4 regions of the Lysinibacillus sp. UGB7 genome follow, and region 3 is predicted to be linked to each of the others. Evidence: riboswitches for the same ligand, from Rfam matches in the RefSeq annotation. Region 3 holds a riboswitch; each other region holds the start of a gene.

Region 1 (4,127 bases), on a different contig from region 3:
TAAGTGTAACATAAAAAATTTAAAATTTTATAACGTTCTGACAGAATAAAGGTAGGGATGAATCATGGAAAAAGAGATTTTGCAACTTTTTAGTAAATTAACAGAGCATGACCGTGAAATCCAATTCGAGTCTTACGAAGAATTGATGAAAATTATGCAAGAACCAGTTGATTGGACATACGCAGTCTGGGAGCAGCTCGTTCAAGCCCTTACATATAAAGATGGACATGTACGTGCGCGGGCAGTACAGTTTTTATGCGCATTGGCGGCAAAAAGTGATCCAGAAGAACGTGTATTAGAAGATTTTTTGAAAATCTGGGCAGTAACATATGATGATAAAACCGTAACAGCTAGACATAGTCTGCAAGCAATTTGGCAAATTGGTCTTGCGGGACAGGTGCAAAGGGATTTAGTTGTTTCGTATTTAGCAAAAAGATTCCAAACATGTATTGATGAGAAACATTCGACACTCATTCGATATGATATTATTGTATCCTTTAAAAAGTTGTTTGATGCCACAAGCGACAAGAAGCTATTGGAAATTGCACAGAGATTAATTGAAGAAGAGCAAGATGCAAAATATAAAAAGAAATATAAGACAGCCATTCGTTAAACAAGCGTAATGGCTATTTTTTTATGTTAAACCTCTTTTATTGGAGAAAATAGGGTTTATTGCTATAATCATAAAAAATATAAAAGGGGTTTAAAAAATGAGTATTTATAATTATTTAGTGAAAAAGCCAAATGGTGAAATTTTATCAATGGAAACCTATCGTGGAAAGCCTATGCTAATTGTCAACACAGCAAACCAATGTCGTTTTACCTATCAGCTTGAGGATTTGCAAAAAATGTATGAAAAATATGGCGAGAATAATTTCGTTGTTTTAGGTTTTCCTTGTGATCAATTTGACAATCAAAATCCTGAAGATGGCGAGGAAACAACACAACTTTGCAAGATTAACTACGGTGTGACGTTCCCAATTTTTGAATTAGTGCAAGTAAACGGTGAGACGACACATCCGTTATTCAATTATTTAAAACATGAAGTGGGTTTTCGCGAATTTGGGAAGGCAAATATGCAAGAAAAAATGTTGGCGCAAGCTATTTTCCAAATAGCACCTAGTTTTTTAGATGGTCGTAATATTCGCTGGAACTTTACAAAGTTCTTAGTAGATGGCAATGGTAAAACGATTGCGCGCTTTGAACCGACTGATTCACAACTAGATATTGAACAAGTTATCGAAAAAATATTATAGTCAGTAATTATTATAGAATTTTCAGGGGAGAACTACAAATAGCTAATCGTTATGTGGAAATAGTGCTAGGTTCTGTATGTTTTTGAGCGAGTTTTCTGCAATTTCGCAACTACTTTTTCATCACAATCTATGATAAACTGCTTTACAAGTGAATAATTCTTGCAGAATAAGGGTGCTAGTCCATAGCATAATCGGGAATTCGGTGTAAAACCGGAGCTGTTTCCGCAACTGTAAGTGCAGAAAAAATCATAAAAATAAGCCACTGTCGAAGATTCATAACTTTAGTAGATGGGAAGGTTATTATGATAACATAGCTACATACAAGGTAGTGAACTGTACAAGCCAGGAGACCGATCTTTATTTGAGCGTATAAGTACTCTTCGGAAGTTAGGAGGATATGCGGCAAATACATAGGCAATGTCGTGTCACAGCGACGCTACTTATGCATTTTCGTCGTTCCACTATTAATGGGGGAGGGCGTTTTTTTTATGCACGTTTAGCTCAAATCCAGTAGGAATATTTTCACGAAAGAAAGTGGGGTTTCAGGATTGAAAAAAGATGCGCGTTATTCATGTTATCCGTTTATGCGTGAAAAAGTATCGACGGTCGATTATGAGATTCGAACAGATAGCCTAACAACGCATGTGGGCGTAGCCTTGGCTGCTGTAAAGAAAGAAACAGTTGAGGTTGTTGCGGTCGATTTGATGGCAATTTTGCCAATGGCTTATCATGTGAATGGTTCAGTACGTGGCAAATTAGCTGTAACTGATGGAGATTTAGCATGGCTGAGCGATCGTTATGATTTTTACGTTGAACATGTTAGAGATGAAATTCAAAACTTTGTTTTACCACAAGGGACGGAGGCTGCCGCTGCACTTCATCTATGTCGAAGTGAAGCAAAAAAATCATACCGTGCCTTGCACAAAGTGTCAGAGGAGCGAGAAGTACCAGCCATTCTTTTCGATTATTTAGGATTACTGGCCAATGTATTTTTCGTTATGGCTGTATACATGAATCAACAGGCAGGAATTGCTGAAATTCCGTTTATAAGTAAATCATACCCAATGAAAAAGAAAAAGGAGATTGAGTGAAGTGAAGAAATTCGTTAATTTTCAATGGCTTTCGATTTTAATGTTAGCGCTTGTCCTAGTAGGTTGCGGTACAACTGATGAAGCGAAAAGTGGGGACACATCGAAGGAAGTAAATACAGCTGAAGAAACAGGCTATAAAGTGACAGATGATCGTGGTGTAGAAGTGACATTTGATGCTGTACCAAAAACTATTGTGTCTTTACAGCCAAGCAATACAGAAATTTTATTTGCATTAGGTGCGGGTGATAAAATCGTAGGCGCTACAGAATATGATACATATCCAGCAGAAGCACAGAACATTGAACGTGTTTCAGATTCTATGACGTTTAATAGCGAGCGCATTGTGTCATTAAAACCGGATGTGGTGATTGCTTACACTACTGATGGTAAAGTTGATGCGTTAAAAGGACTTGAAGATGCAGGTGTGAAAGTATTTGTTATTAAATCAGCAGCTTCATTTGAAGATGTTTATGGAGATATTGAACAAATTGCTACTGTCATGGGTGTTGAGGATAAAGGTGATCAACTAAATGAAGACATCAAGGCTAAAATAGCTGATGTTCAAGCAAAAGTAAAAGATGTAGAAAAACAAAAAAATGTTTACTTGGAAATTAGTCCGAAGCCAGAGATTTATACAGCAGGTTCAGGTACATTCCAACAAGAAATTTTAAATGCGGCTAAAGTGAACAATGTATTTGCTGACAAAAAGGATTGGGTAAAGGTTTCTGAGGAAAACGTCATTGCTAAAAACCCTGAAGTCATTCTAACAACTGTAAATTACGGCGAAGACCCTGTGGCAGAAATCATTGCACGCAATGGTTGGAATACGATTACAGCCATTCAAAACAAAGTTGTGTTTTATATAGATGCTGATATATCCAGTCGACCTGGTCCACGTATCGGCGAAGCGGTTGAGCTAGTAGCCAAAGTTGTCTATCCTGAGTTATTTCAATAATTGAAGACTTTTTAAAGCCGTCCCATAAGTTAGGACGGCTTTTTGATATGTTATGAATCATACCCCGCCCCAATTACATCAGGAAATGACGAGAAGCGCTCGGGTAAAGGCGAGAACTGCTCAGGTTCAGCAGCGCACCGATCGGCTGGCGTGCACACAGCATTTACTTTTAGAAGCCGTTTTTACGTACGCATAGATGTTTAGTGATTCTGAAAAGGCATTGCTGTGTGCAGAAATGCATTAGTGTGAAAATTGGTATTATCCTTATTGGTTCTATAGAATAGAGGATAAGGTGATTGCTAATATAAGGGAGGCGTAGTGGATGACACAGTTTGACATGAAGGTTATTCCGTTTGAAGCAGTCTATAATTTCCGCGATATGGGTGGCTATAAAACAAAGGATGGGCGTACTGTCAAAAAAGGCTTGATCTATCGTTCGGCAGCACTTGGAAAAATGACGTTGGCGGATAAAGAACGTTTTGAGACACTAGGTGTGAAAACGATTTTTGATTATCGGGACAAACATGAGGCGCAGAACAACCCTAATCCGACATTTCCAAATGCGAAGTATATACAAATTCCTGCCAAGGGGAACCATGCTTTTGAAATGCCTACGAATACTGGCGGGCAAAATTTCTATAAAGTTGTAAGTCCAGAAATGTTCTGCGAATTTTATGCGCAGATGCCTTTTAATAATGCTTCGTTTAAACAATTAATCACAACGATTCAAAATCCTGAAAATTTAGGGCTTGTCCATCATTGTGCAGTCGGGAAGGATCGAACAGGTATAGGTGGTGCGCTGATTTTATTAGCCTTAGATGTACC
Region 2 (4,127 bases), on a different contig from region 3:
TTCGGAATTTCAGGATGTGCGTAAGTCGTGACTCTCGCTTGATATACTTCTTCGATTTGTGAGGCAATCAATACTTCATGTGGCGCACCAAATGCACGCATACGCCCACTCTCCATGAGCAATAATTCATCACAATAAAGCGAGGCTAAATTCATGTCATGCAATACCATAATAACCGTTAAACCACATTCAAGTGCTTCTTTTCGTACCATATCTAAAATTTGTCGTTGATGGGCGATATCTAAATGATTCGTCGGCTCATCCAGCAGTAAAATTTCCGCTGTTTGTGCTAAAGCCTGTGCTACAAATACACGTTGTTGCTCACCACCCGATAAAATTTCCATCGGGGTATGTTCGTAACGTGTGACACCTGTTTGCTCCATCGCGTATTGAACAGCTTGCTCATCTACCACTGACCAGCTCGAAAAGAATCCTGTTTGATGGGGATAACGTCCAAGTGACACTGCCTCACGCACTGTATTTGAAAATGCATTGGCATGTAGCTGTGGTAGTACTGCCATCTTCTTCGCCAATGCTCGGGCGTTATATGAATTCATATCTTTTCCGTCTATCTGAATAGTGCCTGAAGTTGCTGGTAAGATGCCACTGATTACCTTCAGCAACGTCGATTTGCCACTACCATTTGGTCCTAAAATGCCGAGTATCTTCCCCTTTTCAACTGTAAAGCTTACATCTTTGACAATCGGTACGCTTTCATAGCCACCTGATAAATGTTCAACAATAATCATACGCGTACCCCCTTGCTTCTTCGTTGCTTATAGAAAATATACGAAAAAACAGGTGCGCCAATAAACGCAGTAATAACACCAATTGGCAACTCACGTGGCACGATAATCGTACGTGACACTAAATCACAAATAATAAGCAATGTAGCTCCATTTAAAAAAGATAATGGCAATAGATGACGGTGATCTGAACCCCAAATCATCCGTGTCATATGCGGTACCACTAAACCAACAAACCCAATTGTTCCAGAAACCGCAACCGCTGCTCCTGTCAGCATAGAGCCGCCAGCTAAAATCAAATATTTACTACGTTTCACATTAACCCCTAAATGCTTCGCGCGCTCTTCTCCATACAAAAGAACATTTAACTCTCTTCTTTGCGTCCAAAGCATCGTCGAGCCAATCACAACAAACGGTGCAATCATTTGCACATATGGCCATCCACGCATGGATACCGAACCAAGTAGCCAGCCGATAATTTGTCGTAACTCCTCACCAGTTAAAGCAATCATTAACGAAATAAGAGAACCTAAAAACGAACTAAAAATAACGCCCGTTAAAATGAGTGTTTCCATTTTTAGTGACCGGTCAACTAACCTAGCAAAGCTCATAACAGCTACCATTGTTAACACCGCACCAATCATACTAAAAGTTGGCAATGTGTATAGGCCAACAACTGGAATAGAAATACCAAAAAACAACGTCATAACTGCCCCTACAGACGCTCCAGACGAAACACCCAATGTATATGGATCTGCTAGAGGATTTTTCAATAAACCTTGAAATGCTGCCCCTGCAATCGCAAGGGACGCCCCTACAAGTCCTGCCAACATGACACGTGGCATGCGAATTTTCCACAAAATATTGGCAGCTGTTTCATTTGCCGCCTTATTCCACAATACTTCTAGTGGAATGTGAACCGAGCCTATCGATACGCCACACCAAATGCTAATGATTAGAAGCGTAATCGCTGTGACATAGGCAAAAATTATTCTACTCACTCGAAAGCCTCTGGGTAGATGGCTTTAGCTAATTCTTCAAGACCATCAGCTAAACGTGGACCCTGACGACTTGTCATATTTTCATCTACTTGCACAATCGCATTATTTTTCACGGCAGTAATTGTATCAAATCCAGCACGTTGGGGAATTTTCGTTAAAATATCTGGTACATAATTATATGTCACCACAATGACATCTGGATTTTTTGCAATGATTTGTTCAGCATCAATTTTGTACCAGTCACTCGTATCAGCCGCTATATTTTCTGCATGGATCATGTCTAGCATTTCCTGCATAAATGTATTCTTACCAGGTGTATAAATTTCTGGTTCATCAGATGTCTCTACAAAGACTTTCTTTGACTCCACGTCCTTCAATTTCGCTTGCACTTCTTCAGTTTTTGTTTTCATATTTGCTATCATTTTTTCAGCTTCTGATGATTTCCCAGTTGCACGCCCTAATTGCTCAATTGTGGTATATGTCTCATTAAAGTTATCTGCGTTTGCTACAACATATACCTTGACATCAGCTGCTTCTAGTTGCTCTATTGCACCTTTTAGAGACGCAATCCCTGACTCATGCGCAAAAACGATATCTGGTGAAAGTGCAATAATTTGTTCAATATTAAACTCCGTACTGCCTACTTTCTCTTTGTCAGCCGCCTCTGCTGGAAAATCATCATAATCATTGACACCAACAATTTCATCATTTAAACCAAGTCCAAATAAAATTTCCGTATTACTTGGTATCAGCGATATAATTCTCTCTGGTGGTGCTTCTAGTGTAATATCATTACCAGTAACATCTGTCATCGTAAGCGGGAATGTTGCTTCTTCTACTTGCGGGGTTGCCTGTTGCTCTGATGCAGGATTGTCGTTTTTCGTGTCCTTGCTATTACATGCCGCAAGTAAGCCCATTGCTAGAAATGCTGACAATCCTATTTTCCAATACTTTTTCACTGTAAATCCTCCCTAATTAACCTGTCTGTGCGCATATTTTATCGCTCTGTTTTTTTGATTTATCGATAAACTTTTGCATTTTATCGCCCCACTTTGAGAATTTATCGCCCACAATCTTTAATTTATCGAAACAACCTTATAAAACTGAAAACACCCCTCATCACAAAAGATGAGGGGCGTGTTTGCACATAAATACATACGCAAAATTCCACCACCCTATCCTCGTAGGCTGTATCGTGTTGCTCTATAAAGGCAGGTCTCCTGGCTCGTGTGCTATTCGTTTTTTCATGCCTTCCCGAAAGATGTTCAGTGGCGTAGATTGAAAAAACTCACACTTACAGTGGCGGGACCGCGTCGGAATTACACCGATTTCCCTTTTCACTTTACTTAGTAAAGAACCTTTATAATATTCAGTTGTTTTCATTATACATGAAAATAGAATGATATAACGATAAACCTTACACAGATAAAGCCGTCTCAATGACTTTGAGACGGCTCACTATAGCTAGATGATTTCCGCAAAATACTGCACAGTTTTCATAGGGGCACCGATTTCACGCAATGCCCATGTGTCCTCTAAATAGATGTCTGCGAGCATTTCATATTTGCCACCAAATTTTTCTGCCCATTCTACTGCTACGACGCTTTCATATAAATGTGCCATTTTCTCTGCCACTTTTTTTGCCTCAAATGTTTTCATTGCTGTATCTAAGTGGCTGAAGGTTTGTAATGTCACTACTAACTTTTCAAGTTGCTCAGCTACAATTTGAAGCAATGGACTAGCAGTTAACTTCGCCAATCGCTCTTGCATGGCTTGAACAAACAATTCATGTGCCTGAAACTTATCCACTAAGCGAATAAGCTCTAATGCTAAAATATTGGCTGTCCCTTCCCACACTGTGAGTACTTGCGCATCTCTCAGTAAACGAGGCGTTACAAAATCTTCAATATAGCCATTTCCACCATGTAGTTCAATCGCTTCACTTGCATAATGCACGGCTTGCTCAGCTGTTTCTTTTTTCATGATTGCGATGTTCAAACGATTCATAATAATGTCCTGCTCATTGCCCTGACCACTTGTTACCTTATCGTACAATTGAATGACATCAAAGACAGTTGCAACCTCTACATGTAACTTTGCTGCAAATTTCCCTAATGTATCTTTAATCATAGGATATTGTGTTAACGGCTGCCCGAATGCATGGCGATTTGTTACATAATGCTTCGCTTCTAAATACCCTCGGCGCATAATACCAATCGAGGCAACAGCATTGCAAATTCTAGACAAATTAAGCGCTTCCAACATATAATAAATCCCTTTATTTGGCTCACCAACGACATATGCAAGTGCTCCATCGAACTCAACTTCCCCTGATGGTACCGCCTTGACACCTAGCTTATCCTTCAAACGTCGAATCCGA
Region 3 (4,127 bases):
TTGTCACTTCATGATGTAAATGTACGGCACATTCCGCAGCAGTTTGCGCATGAAATTCAGCTGGGAAAGAAACTTTAAAAAGAACATTTTCCATGACATAAGAGGCAAGCGGTCTTGCAAGCTTTAATTCTTGTTTGTTAAAGAGCACATCTTGGAATCCCCAGCCAGGTGCAGATAATGCAGTTGCATACCCCATTTCCCCCTTCACGGCCATCATGGCTAATTGTACTGCCCTACTTGTTGCATCTCCAGCAGCCCAAGATTTTCTTGATCCTGTATTAGGTGCATGTCGATATGTTCTTAGGCTTGAATTATCAATCCAAGCATTTGACAATGCATTAATTATTTCTTGACGAGATCCCCCTAATACCTTTGTCACAACAGCTGTTGTAGCAATTTTGACATATAATACGTGATCTAACCCAACACGATTCAGGCTATTTTCTAGAGCTAAAACGCCTTGTATTTCATGGGCTTGTATCATCATTTCTAAAACGTCTTTCATTTTAAAAGGCTCTTTACCTTCTGCAATACGTACGCGACTCAAATAATCTGCAACGGCCAAAATACCACCTAAATTATCAGAAGGATGTCCCCATTCAGCCGCCAGCCATGTATCATTGTAATCTAACCAACGAATCATGCATCCAATATTGAAAGCCCCTTTCACTGGATCAAGGACATAAGAAGTTCCTGGGACACGTGAACCATTTGGAACTACTGTACCTTGAACAACAGGTCCAAGGAGTTTCGTACATTCTGGGTACTGTAAGGCCAAAATGCCGCAACCCAAAGTATCTAGTAAAACATAGCGTGCAGTTTCATATGCTTCTTCACTTGTAATGTTAGTATTTAATACATAATCCGCGATATCTGTTAATAATTGATCTGTCGTAGATATTTCATTCGTTTTAATCATCTTATCTTCCTTTCAACGCATGTATTTGATATACTAGTATGCCAATGGACATTGGTCAGAATGTCCATCAGCTTTAAGGCGAGTTGTTAAACGTTGATTACACTGTTAGTTCTTCAAGGTTATGACGCTCGCCAATATAAGTGACACGAGGTCTAAACAACCTATTATTCTCATGCTGTTCAATCACATGAGCACATAAGCCGACAGTACGTGAGCTAAAGAAAATTGGCGTATACATTTCAATAGGCAATCCAAGCATGTAATATACGGGAGCTGCGTAATAATCTAAATTTGGATACAATCCTTTTTCCTGCACCATCATTTTTTCACCGACTTCACACATGCGATATAATAGATCATCTCCTTGCTCTATACATAATTTGTGTAAAGCCTCTTTCATAATTTGCGCTCTTGGGTCCATTTTTTTCATATACACACGATGGCCAAAGCCCATAATCTTTTCTTTGTTCTGCAGTTTATTTTTCAGCAATGTTTCAAAGCCTTCCACTGTCTTGGCTTCAAGAAGCATATACATCACTGCCTCGTTCGCTCCGCCATGCAAATTTCCTTTCAATGATGCTACAGCTCCAGTTAAAGCACCGTACAAATCAGATTGTGTAGAGGCAATGACACGGGCCGTAAACGTTGAATTGGGCATCTCATGTTCACTATATAAAACGAGCGATTGATCAAAGATTTCTTCTTCTAACGCAGTTGGTTTTCTTCCAGTAATCATGTAATAAAAATTGGCACTATAAGAAAGCTGACTATCTGTCTCTACGACCTCTTGACCATTCAACACACGATAGCTATTCGCTACGATATTTGGCATACCGCCTAAAAGCCTAAATGCTCGCTTCAAATTCATTTCAGTAGACCGATCATGGATTTGCTGATCGTAGCCTGCTAATATAGAAATACCTGTTCTAAGCCCATCCATAGCATGTGTCCCATTAGGTAATAACTTGAAAATTTGAAAAATCTCTTGTGGAACTTGATAACTTGATTTCAAAATGTCCTGTAACTCACCCCGTTGCTCAGTAGTCGGTATTTCTCCATGCAACAATAAGTACACAATGTCTAAATACGAATATCTCTGTGATAATTCAATCAAATCATAGCCCCTTATGACAATTTGACTTTGTACAGTATCTAAAAAAGATAATTTCGTCTCAGCGGCAATAATGCCATCGAGACCTGGTGAATAGTTTAACTCAATACATCCAACCCCTTTGTTTTATCATTCTTGTAAGCGTTCACATTCATCGACAAAAGAACAACAAAAAAACAACTTCTACCCCTTTTAGAAGTTGTTAATCTACAAAAACATGACAGAGCAAAAAACAGTGAATTTAAACGAATTCACAACCATCATACAGTAGCTAACACCCCCTATCCTCGTAGGTAAATTGATGCTTTCTTTAGTGGCAGGTCTCCTGACTTATGATCAACGTTACAATAACACCTTCCCATTTTGACAATCAAAACAGTGGTATTGTTATCTAACTCCCAAATACAGTTGCGGGACAGTGTTGGACTCTCACCAACTTCCCTTTTAATCAAATGAAATATATTCATTTGAACCACCAAAATTTAGCATATTCAATTTGTCTTTCAACCTTAACATAGAGGCTCAAAAACAAGCAATATAGACAAAATTCAGAAAAAACAAATAACTAAAAACTATTCTTCTTATTCAAAAGACTATTCTACATTTTTTAGCATTATTTCTCACAAAAAAGATTATTATTCCCTCGATTGAAAATGATTCAATTAACTTAATACTCAATGAATGTACGTACATACATTCGCTATAAATATATTAGTCGTTAACTAATCAACTTTTATATATGTTTTTTCTCTATCCTACGTCAAGGTATTTCTTGGAATATAACAGGGCCTAATGTTAGTTAAATTACTTTGAAATCTTTTCATTTTACTGTGAGTACAGCTTTTCGAAATACTTAGCAAGCGCATCTAACAAAAGATCAAGACTATTAACTTTTATTCTATCTTGTTGACCTTTTACTAGGGAATTTAAAGGTTTCTTATTTAATAAAGCAGAACTATTTATAATAACAATTATTAGGAGGAGAAAATTTGGGATACATCTCAGAATTACGGAAATTTATTGGTAGTAGACCAATTATAAGCGTTGGGGCAACGATACTTGTGGTAAATGAGAAAAGGAAGATTCTTTTTCAATATCGTTCAGATACATTGAATTGGGGGTTACCTGGCGGCTCAATGGAACTAAGTGAAACTTTAGAAGAAGTTGCTTCTCGTGAACTGAAAGAAGAAACGGGACTTGTAGCAAATCAGTTTGAATTGATAGGTGTTTTTTCTGGCCCACATTATTACTTTCAGTATCCAAATGGAGATAAAACATATAGTGTAATTCATCTATTTCGTGCAATAAATGTAAGTGGAATGTTAGAAATGAATGATGGAGAGAGTCTTAATCTAAAATATTTCAGTAAAAATGAACTCCCAGAAAAGATTGAAAAAAGAGCAAAAGCACTTATAGAAAAAATGGGAGATCAATTGTGGGATTTAGATAGCTCTTTTTGAAGCTAATTACCACTTAAATGGCATTATCTTAAACATCAATTCTAAAACCCATACAAAACATTTTGTATAGGGGAGAATACGGCGGCTACTCCAGCGGGAAAAGCAAGCGAACCGAGACCCTGGACTGAACTTTTATGGAACGAAGGCTAAAAGCGTCACGTCCTGTGACAACACCTTCGTGACCAACATCTTGTTGCTGACGCTTCGCTTTCGCACATAAAAACACCTGTTGCTGACGCTTCGCTTTCGCACATAAAAACACCTGTTGCCTCGAAGCGGCTCGGTGCTTGCCCGCAGAAAGCGTTCGCCTGTAGCGAATATACCTATGTAATAGGAACAATTACTTTATTTTCTTTCACAATATTTTTCTTTATTGACATGAAAATGAATTGTGAAATTGATTCTCATAAATAATTTTAACAATTCTTCCTTTTTCACTCTTATACAAAATTAAAGGGACAAACATTTTAATTTTGTTCATCCCAAAAGTCCTTACTAAAACTCGTATTCGCATGATATTTCCCGACTGGCTTTGCAATATCTGAACCACGAATAATTGCACCTTTTCCAAATTTCTGTTCTATTTGATCAACAAGCTTTATGATTGGTTCGTCTTTTATATACTCTTCAAAGTTAA
Region 4 (4,127 bases), on a different contig from region 3:
GGTGCTGAATATCTAAATGATTCGTTGGTTCATCTAGAATAATCACCTGTGCTTGTTGAGCGAGAGCACGAGCAACCATCACTCGTTTCTTTTCTCCTCCTGAAAGAGAGCTAAAGCTACGGGTTTCTAAATGGGCAATACCCGTTTGCGATAATGCTTCTTTGACAATTTGAAAGTCATCTTCATGGTCAAGTTCAAACAATTTTTTATGAGGAGTTCTTCCCATGCTAACCAGATCTCGTACTTGAAAATCGAATAATACAGGAGTTTCCTGACTAACAACAGCTAGATTTTTTGCAATAGTTTTACTCGTTTGCTTCAAAATGTCTTTCTCGTTCAGTAAAACCGTTCCACTTTCTGGCTTTAATAGACGATACATATTTTTTAAAAGTGTTGATTTTCCACTGCCATTGGGACCAATTAAGCCGACAAATTGCTTTTCTTTTATTTGAATGCTCACCTCATGTAAAATACGCTGATCATGAATGGAGAATGATACTTGTTTCGCTTCTAATGTCATATGTTTTAGTCTCCTTCACCGAAAGAATAATTGTTACGACGCAGTAACCAAATGAAAAATGGCCCTCCACAAAATGCAGTAATAATACCAATTGGCATTTCCTCTGGCGCAATTAGTATTCGTGCAAGCGCATCTGCCCAAACTAAGAAAATCGCTCCTAATAAAGCACTAATGGGGATAACATATTTATAATTTGAACCTATAATTAACCGGACAATATGTGGAATAATCAAGCCAACAAACCCAATCGAGCCACTTACAGCAACAAGTACGCCTGTAAGTAGAGATACAAGAACAACAAGTTGTATTCGGAATTGTTGTAGATTAACACCTAATGTTACTGCTGCCTCTTCTCCAAGTAGAAGCAAATTCAAATTCCGATAATGGAGCCAAAGCAAGGCAAAGACAACGACAAAAATAATTGTTGGGATGAGTAGATTATTCCATTTAGCACCTGCTAGACTCCCTAGCATCCAGTACATTACTGCTTTCATGCCACCCTCTTGCTTCGACATCATTAATATAAAATTCGAAGTGGCTGATAAAATAAATGATACGGCCATTCCTGCTAGTAACAAGCGAAAGATAGAAATTCGCCCACCTACACGTGATAAGAAAAACACTAATACAATCGCTAGTAAAGAGCCTAAAAACGCAGCGATAGAAAGTGCGTATATGCCTAAAAATGAAAAGGCGCCTAAAATTATGACCGCCGTAGCCCCAACTGTTGCACCAGATGAAACCCCTAAAATATACGGATCCGCAATTGAATTACGAACGAGTGCTTGGATGGCAGCACCAGCAATAGCTAATCCTCCCCCAACGATTGCGGCAAGTAAAACACGTGGCACACGAATTTGCCAAATAATAATTTCTTGTGAGCGACTCCAATCTTGCTCTATCCAATTTTGGACAAGTGGAATTTTTGAAAGGATAACTTTCCAAACATACAACGGTGTTATAGAAACGGAACCAATCATGATGGCGAAAGTAATTGAAATGAATAGCAATAGGAGAAGCAGGATAGAAAGTAAGATAAATTTATTCTTTGGGAACAGGTACTGTTTCTTCATCTGTTTATTAACTCCTAGTCAAAAATGATAGATGTGAAGCAATAAAAAAAGGTATTCTACGCAAAAAATTTGCATAGAAATACCCTCGAATAAACAAAAGTAAGAAATGTATCCTTCAATTGTCCGTAATTGCTTGCATCCTCGTGGGCATTACAGGTAACAACTAATTGGCAGGTCTCCTGGCTTCGATTCATCATTGCTATGACAGCCTTCCCATTTAAAAAACAGTGGCTTATATATCATAGAATTCCTCGTTACAGTTGCGGGACAGCACCGGATTTACACCGATTTCCCTTTTAAGTGACGCTTTAAAAGGCATCACACCAATAGTATCTGAAATATTAAAATTATGACGATTCTAACATACATAATTATAGTAGTCTATACATATTTTATCTTTTTACCATATCTAAACCATGTATCTCCTCGCTAAACAGGGAATTTTACGTTAACTTAATTTATTTATAAAGTTGACACAAAGTTTTTATTTTCTTAAAATATCACTAACAACTTTACTAAAAAGAGGAGATATTATGACAACAGTAGCTGAACATGGACATCATAAATTAAGAACAGTCGACCTGGCCTACATTGGCTTATTTTCTACATTGATGATGATTGGTGCAAATATTACTTCCTTTGCACCTTTCATGGTAGTTGGAAGCGTGCCTATCACATTACAGACGTTTTTTGCTATTTTAGCAGGACTTATTCTTGGTAGTAGAAAAGGAGCGCTCGCCTGTACCGTCTATATGTGTATCGGTTTAGCAGGGGCACCTGTATTTGCTCGTTTCGGAGGGGGTTTTGGACAAATTTTAAGCCCGACATTCGGCTTTATCGTAACTTTTATTTTAGCAGCCTTTATCGCAGGGCTTATAATAGAAAAAAGTGCTACGAAAAAAAGCTATGTCATAGCCGCACTAAGTGCAATGACCATTAATTATTTACTTGGTACAAACTGGATGTATTTTGCTTATAAACTATGGGCTAGTGCACCTGAAGGATTCACCTATAAAATGGCATGGCTTTGGATGATGCCACCATTGCCAAAGGATATTATCTTAGCCGTATTCGCTGGTATTTTCGCATATCGTGTGGAAAAAGTGCTGAAAATTATTGCGGTGAAATAATACGAAACCTATTTTGATAAAAACTCCACTCAATAACTTTAGAGAGTGGAGTTTCAGACTATAGACATACTCAAAGTTGAGTTTTTACAGTAAGTCTTATTTTTTAAAAAATAGAAGTTTCTATAAGAACCCGTTGATTTTCGCTACGGCGGACGCTTTTCGCGGGCATGGCTTCAGTCCATCATTTATTTCAACAAAGTGACAAGTAACAAATCTATGCACGATGTAAAGAGACGATTGAACGCGTATGTGCGGATGCGAAGAAAAGTATGGTATGCGTTGGACAACCTTTCGAAGGATTAAAAAATTGTCCATGCAGGCGGTACTTACTTTTACTGCTATGGATTTGAAGAAGCTAGTTTATGGTCATAGCAAAGTTCTAAAGTGGCAGAAGTTGGTTAAACGTAGCGTAATACTGTCGTTAATAGTGGCTATTTGTAACTACTATTTCTGATAAAGCTTCAAAAGGTATTCGGAATGTGATCATTCCGAATACCTTTTGTCGTCAATCTGAAACTCCACTCTAGAGTGGAACTTTACTATTTATAAAATAGATATGATATGCAGTCTTCATCCATAATTTCTGCACATTTATTTGCTACATTTACGGCAAATGAAGAAGGAGGAATTGGCTTTGAAACTACAAAAAAAATGGCGTGTAGGCTTACTGACGGTAGTTGCCGTTCTGGTATTATCCGCGTGCTCAGAAAATACAGCCGATACAAAAAAAGAAAGCAAGGCTGAACAACAAAGTGAAATGGACCATTCTTCGATGAATCATTCCAGTTCAGGTGAAATACCAGCAACTCTGAAAAACGCAGAAAACCCAATATATCCTGTTGGTAGTACTGCTATTATTGCAGATGGCCATATGGAAGGTATGAAAGGTGCTGAAGCAACTGTTGTTGGAGCTTATGATACAACTGCTTACATTATCTCGTATGAACCAACTACAGGTGGCAAACGTGTGGAGAATCATAAATGGGTCATTCATGAGGAATTATTAAATCCAGATAGCGCACCTTTAACACCTGGAACAGAAGTAAAAACGGCTGCTTCACATATGGAAGGAATGGAAAATGCGATGGTGCGTATTGATGAGGCACTACAAACCACTATTTATATGATTGATTATGTATCTACGACAAATGGAGATGTTATTAAAAATCACAAATGGGTTACTGAAGATGAACTAACAAAAAATGAATAGATGAAGGGGCTGTCTAAAAAGTCCTTCAAACAATACAATCCGCTTTCCTATATGGTAAAAATCCGCTTCGCTTTCCGCGGGCAAGGCATGAGCCGCATCGGTCGCTAACGCTCCCTGCTGGGTCTCATGCTCTTGTTTTTCCTGCTCCTGTCGCTACGTTTCACTCATTCTTTCGTCGCATATATGACTGCTCC

Evidence for each region. A riboswitch is a leader RNA that binds a small molecule or an ion and turns the genes downstream of it on or off. The one in region 3 is predicted to bind cobalamin.
Region 1: linked by a shared signal. The riboswitch ahead of ACOMCU_RS15230 (hypothetical protein) and the one ahead of mmgD (citrate synthase) in region 3 are both predicted to bind cobalamin.
Region 2: linked by a shared signal. The riboswitch ahead of ACOMCU_RS10905 (helical backbone metal receptor) and the one ahead of mmgD (citrate synthase) in region 3 are both predicted to bind cobalamin.
Region 4: linked by a shared signal. The riboswitch ahead of ACOMCU_RS23415 (FecCD family ABC transporter permease) and the one ahead of mmgD (citrate synthase) in region 3 are both predicted to bind cobalamin.

Annotation. Positions count from the first base shown of each region.
Region 1 covers NZ_JBMGUV010000016.1:11,390-15,516, forward strand. Annotated here, with positions in the region: gene ACOMCU_RS15220 (hypothetical protein) at 65-613, shown strand; gene ACOMCU_RS15225 (glutathione peroxidase) at 711-1,256, shown strand; cobalamin riboswitch at 1,410-1,630, shown strand; gene ACOMCU_RS15230 (hypothetical protein) at 1,805-2,347, shown strand; gene ACOMCU_RS15235 (ABC transporter substrate-binding protein) at 2,349-3,302, shown strand; gene ACOMCU_RS15240 (tyrosine-protein phosphatase) at 3,625-4,127, shown strand, end outside.
Region 2 covers NZ_JBMGUV010000010.1:12,066-16,192, reverse strand. Annotated here, with positions in the region: gene ACOMCU_RS10915 (adenosylcobinamide amidohydrolase) at 1-749, opposite strand, end outside; gene ACOMCU_RS10910 (FecCD family ABC transporter permease) at 746-1,747, opposite strand; gene ACOMCU_RS10905 (helical backbone metal receptor) at 1,744-2,706, opposite strand; cobalamin riboswitch at 2,940-3,124, opposite strand; gene ACOMCU_RS10900 (acyl-CoA dehydrogenase family protein) at 3,212-4,127, opposite strand, start outside.
Region 3 covers NZ_JBMGUV010000008.1:116,869-120,995, reverse strand. Annotated here, with positions in the region: gene prpD (2-methylcitrate dehydratase) at 1-919, opposite strand, end outside; gene mmgD (citrate synthase) at 1,017-2,138, opposite strand; cobalamin riboswitch at 2,328-2,522, opposite strand; gene ACOMCU_RS09605 (NUDIX hydrolase) at 3,020-3,490, shown strand; gene ACOMCU_RS09600 (DNA polymerase IV) at 3,958-4,127, opposite strand, start outside.
Region 4 covers NZ_JBMGUV010000037.1:197-4,323, reverse strand. Annotated here, with positions in the region: gene ACOMCU_RS23420 (ABC transporter ATP-binding protein) at 1-520, opposite strand, end outside; gene ACOMCU_RS23415 (FecCD family ABC transporter permease) at 526-1,593, opposite strand; cobalamin riboswitch at 1,745-1,936, opposite strand; gene ACOMCU_RS23410 (biotin transporter BioY) at 2,127-2,723, shown strand; partial or broken gene ACOMCU_RS23405 (transposase) at 2,933-3,177, shown strand; gene ACOMCU_RS23400 (YdhK family protein) at 3,358-3,933, shown strand.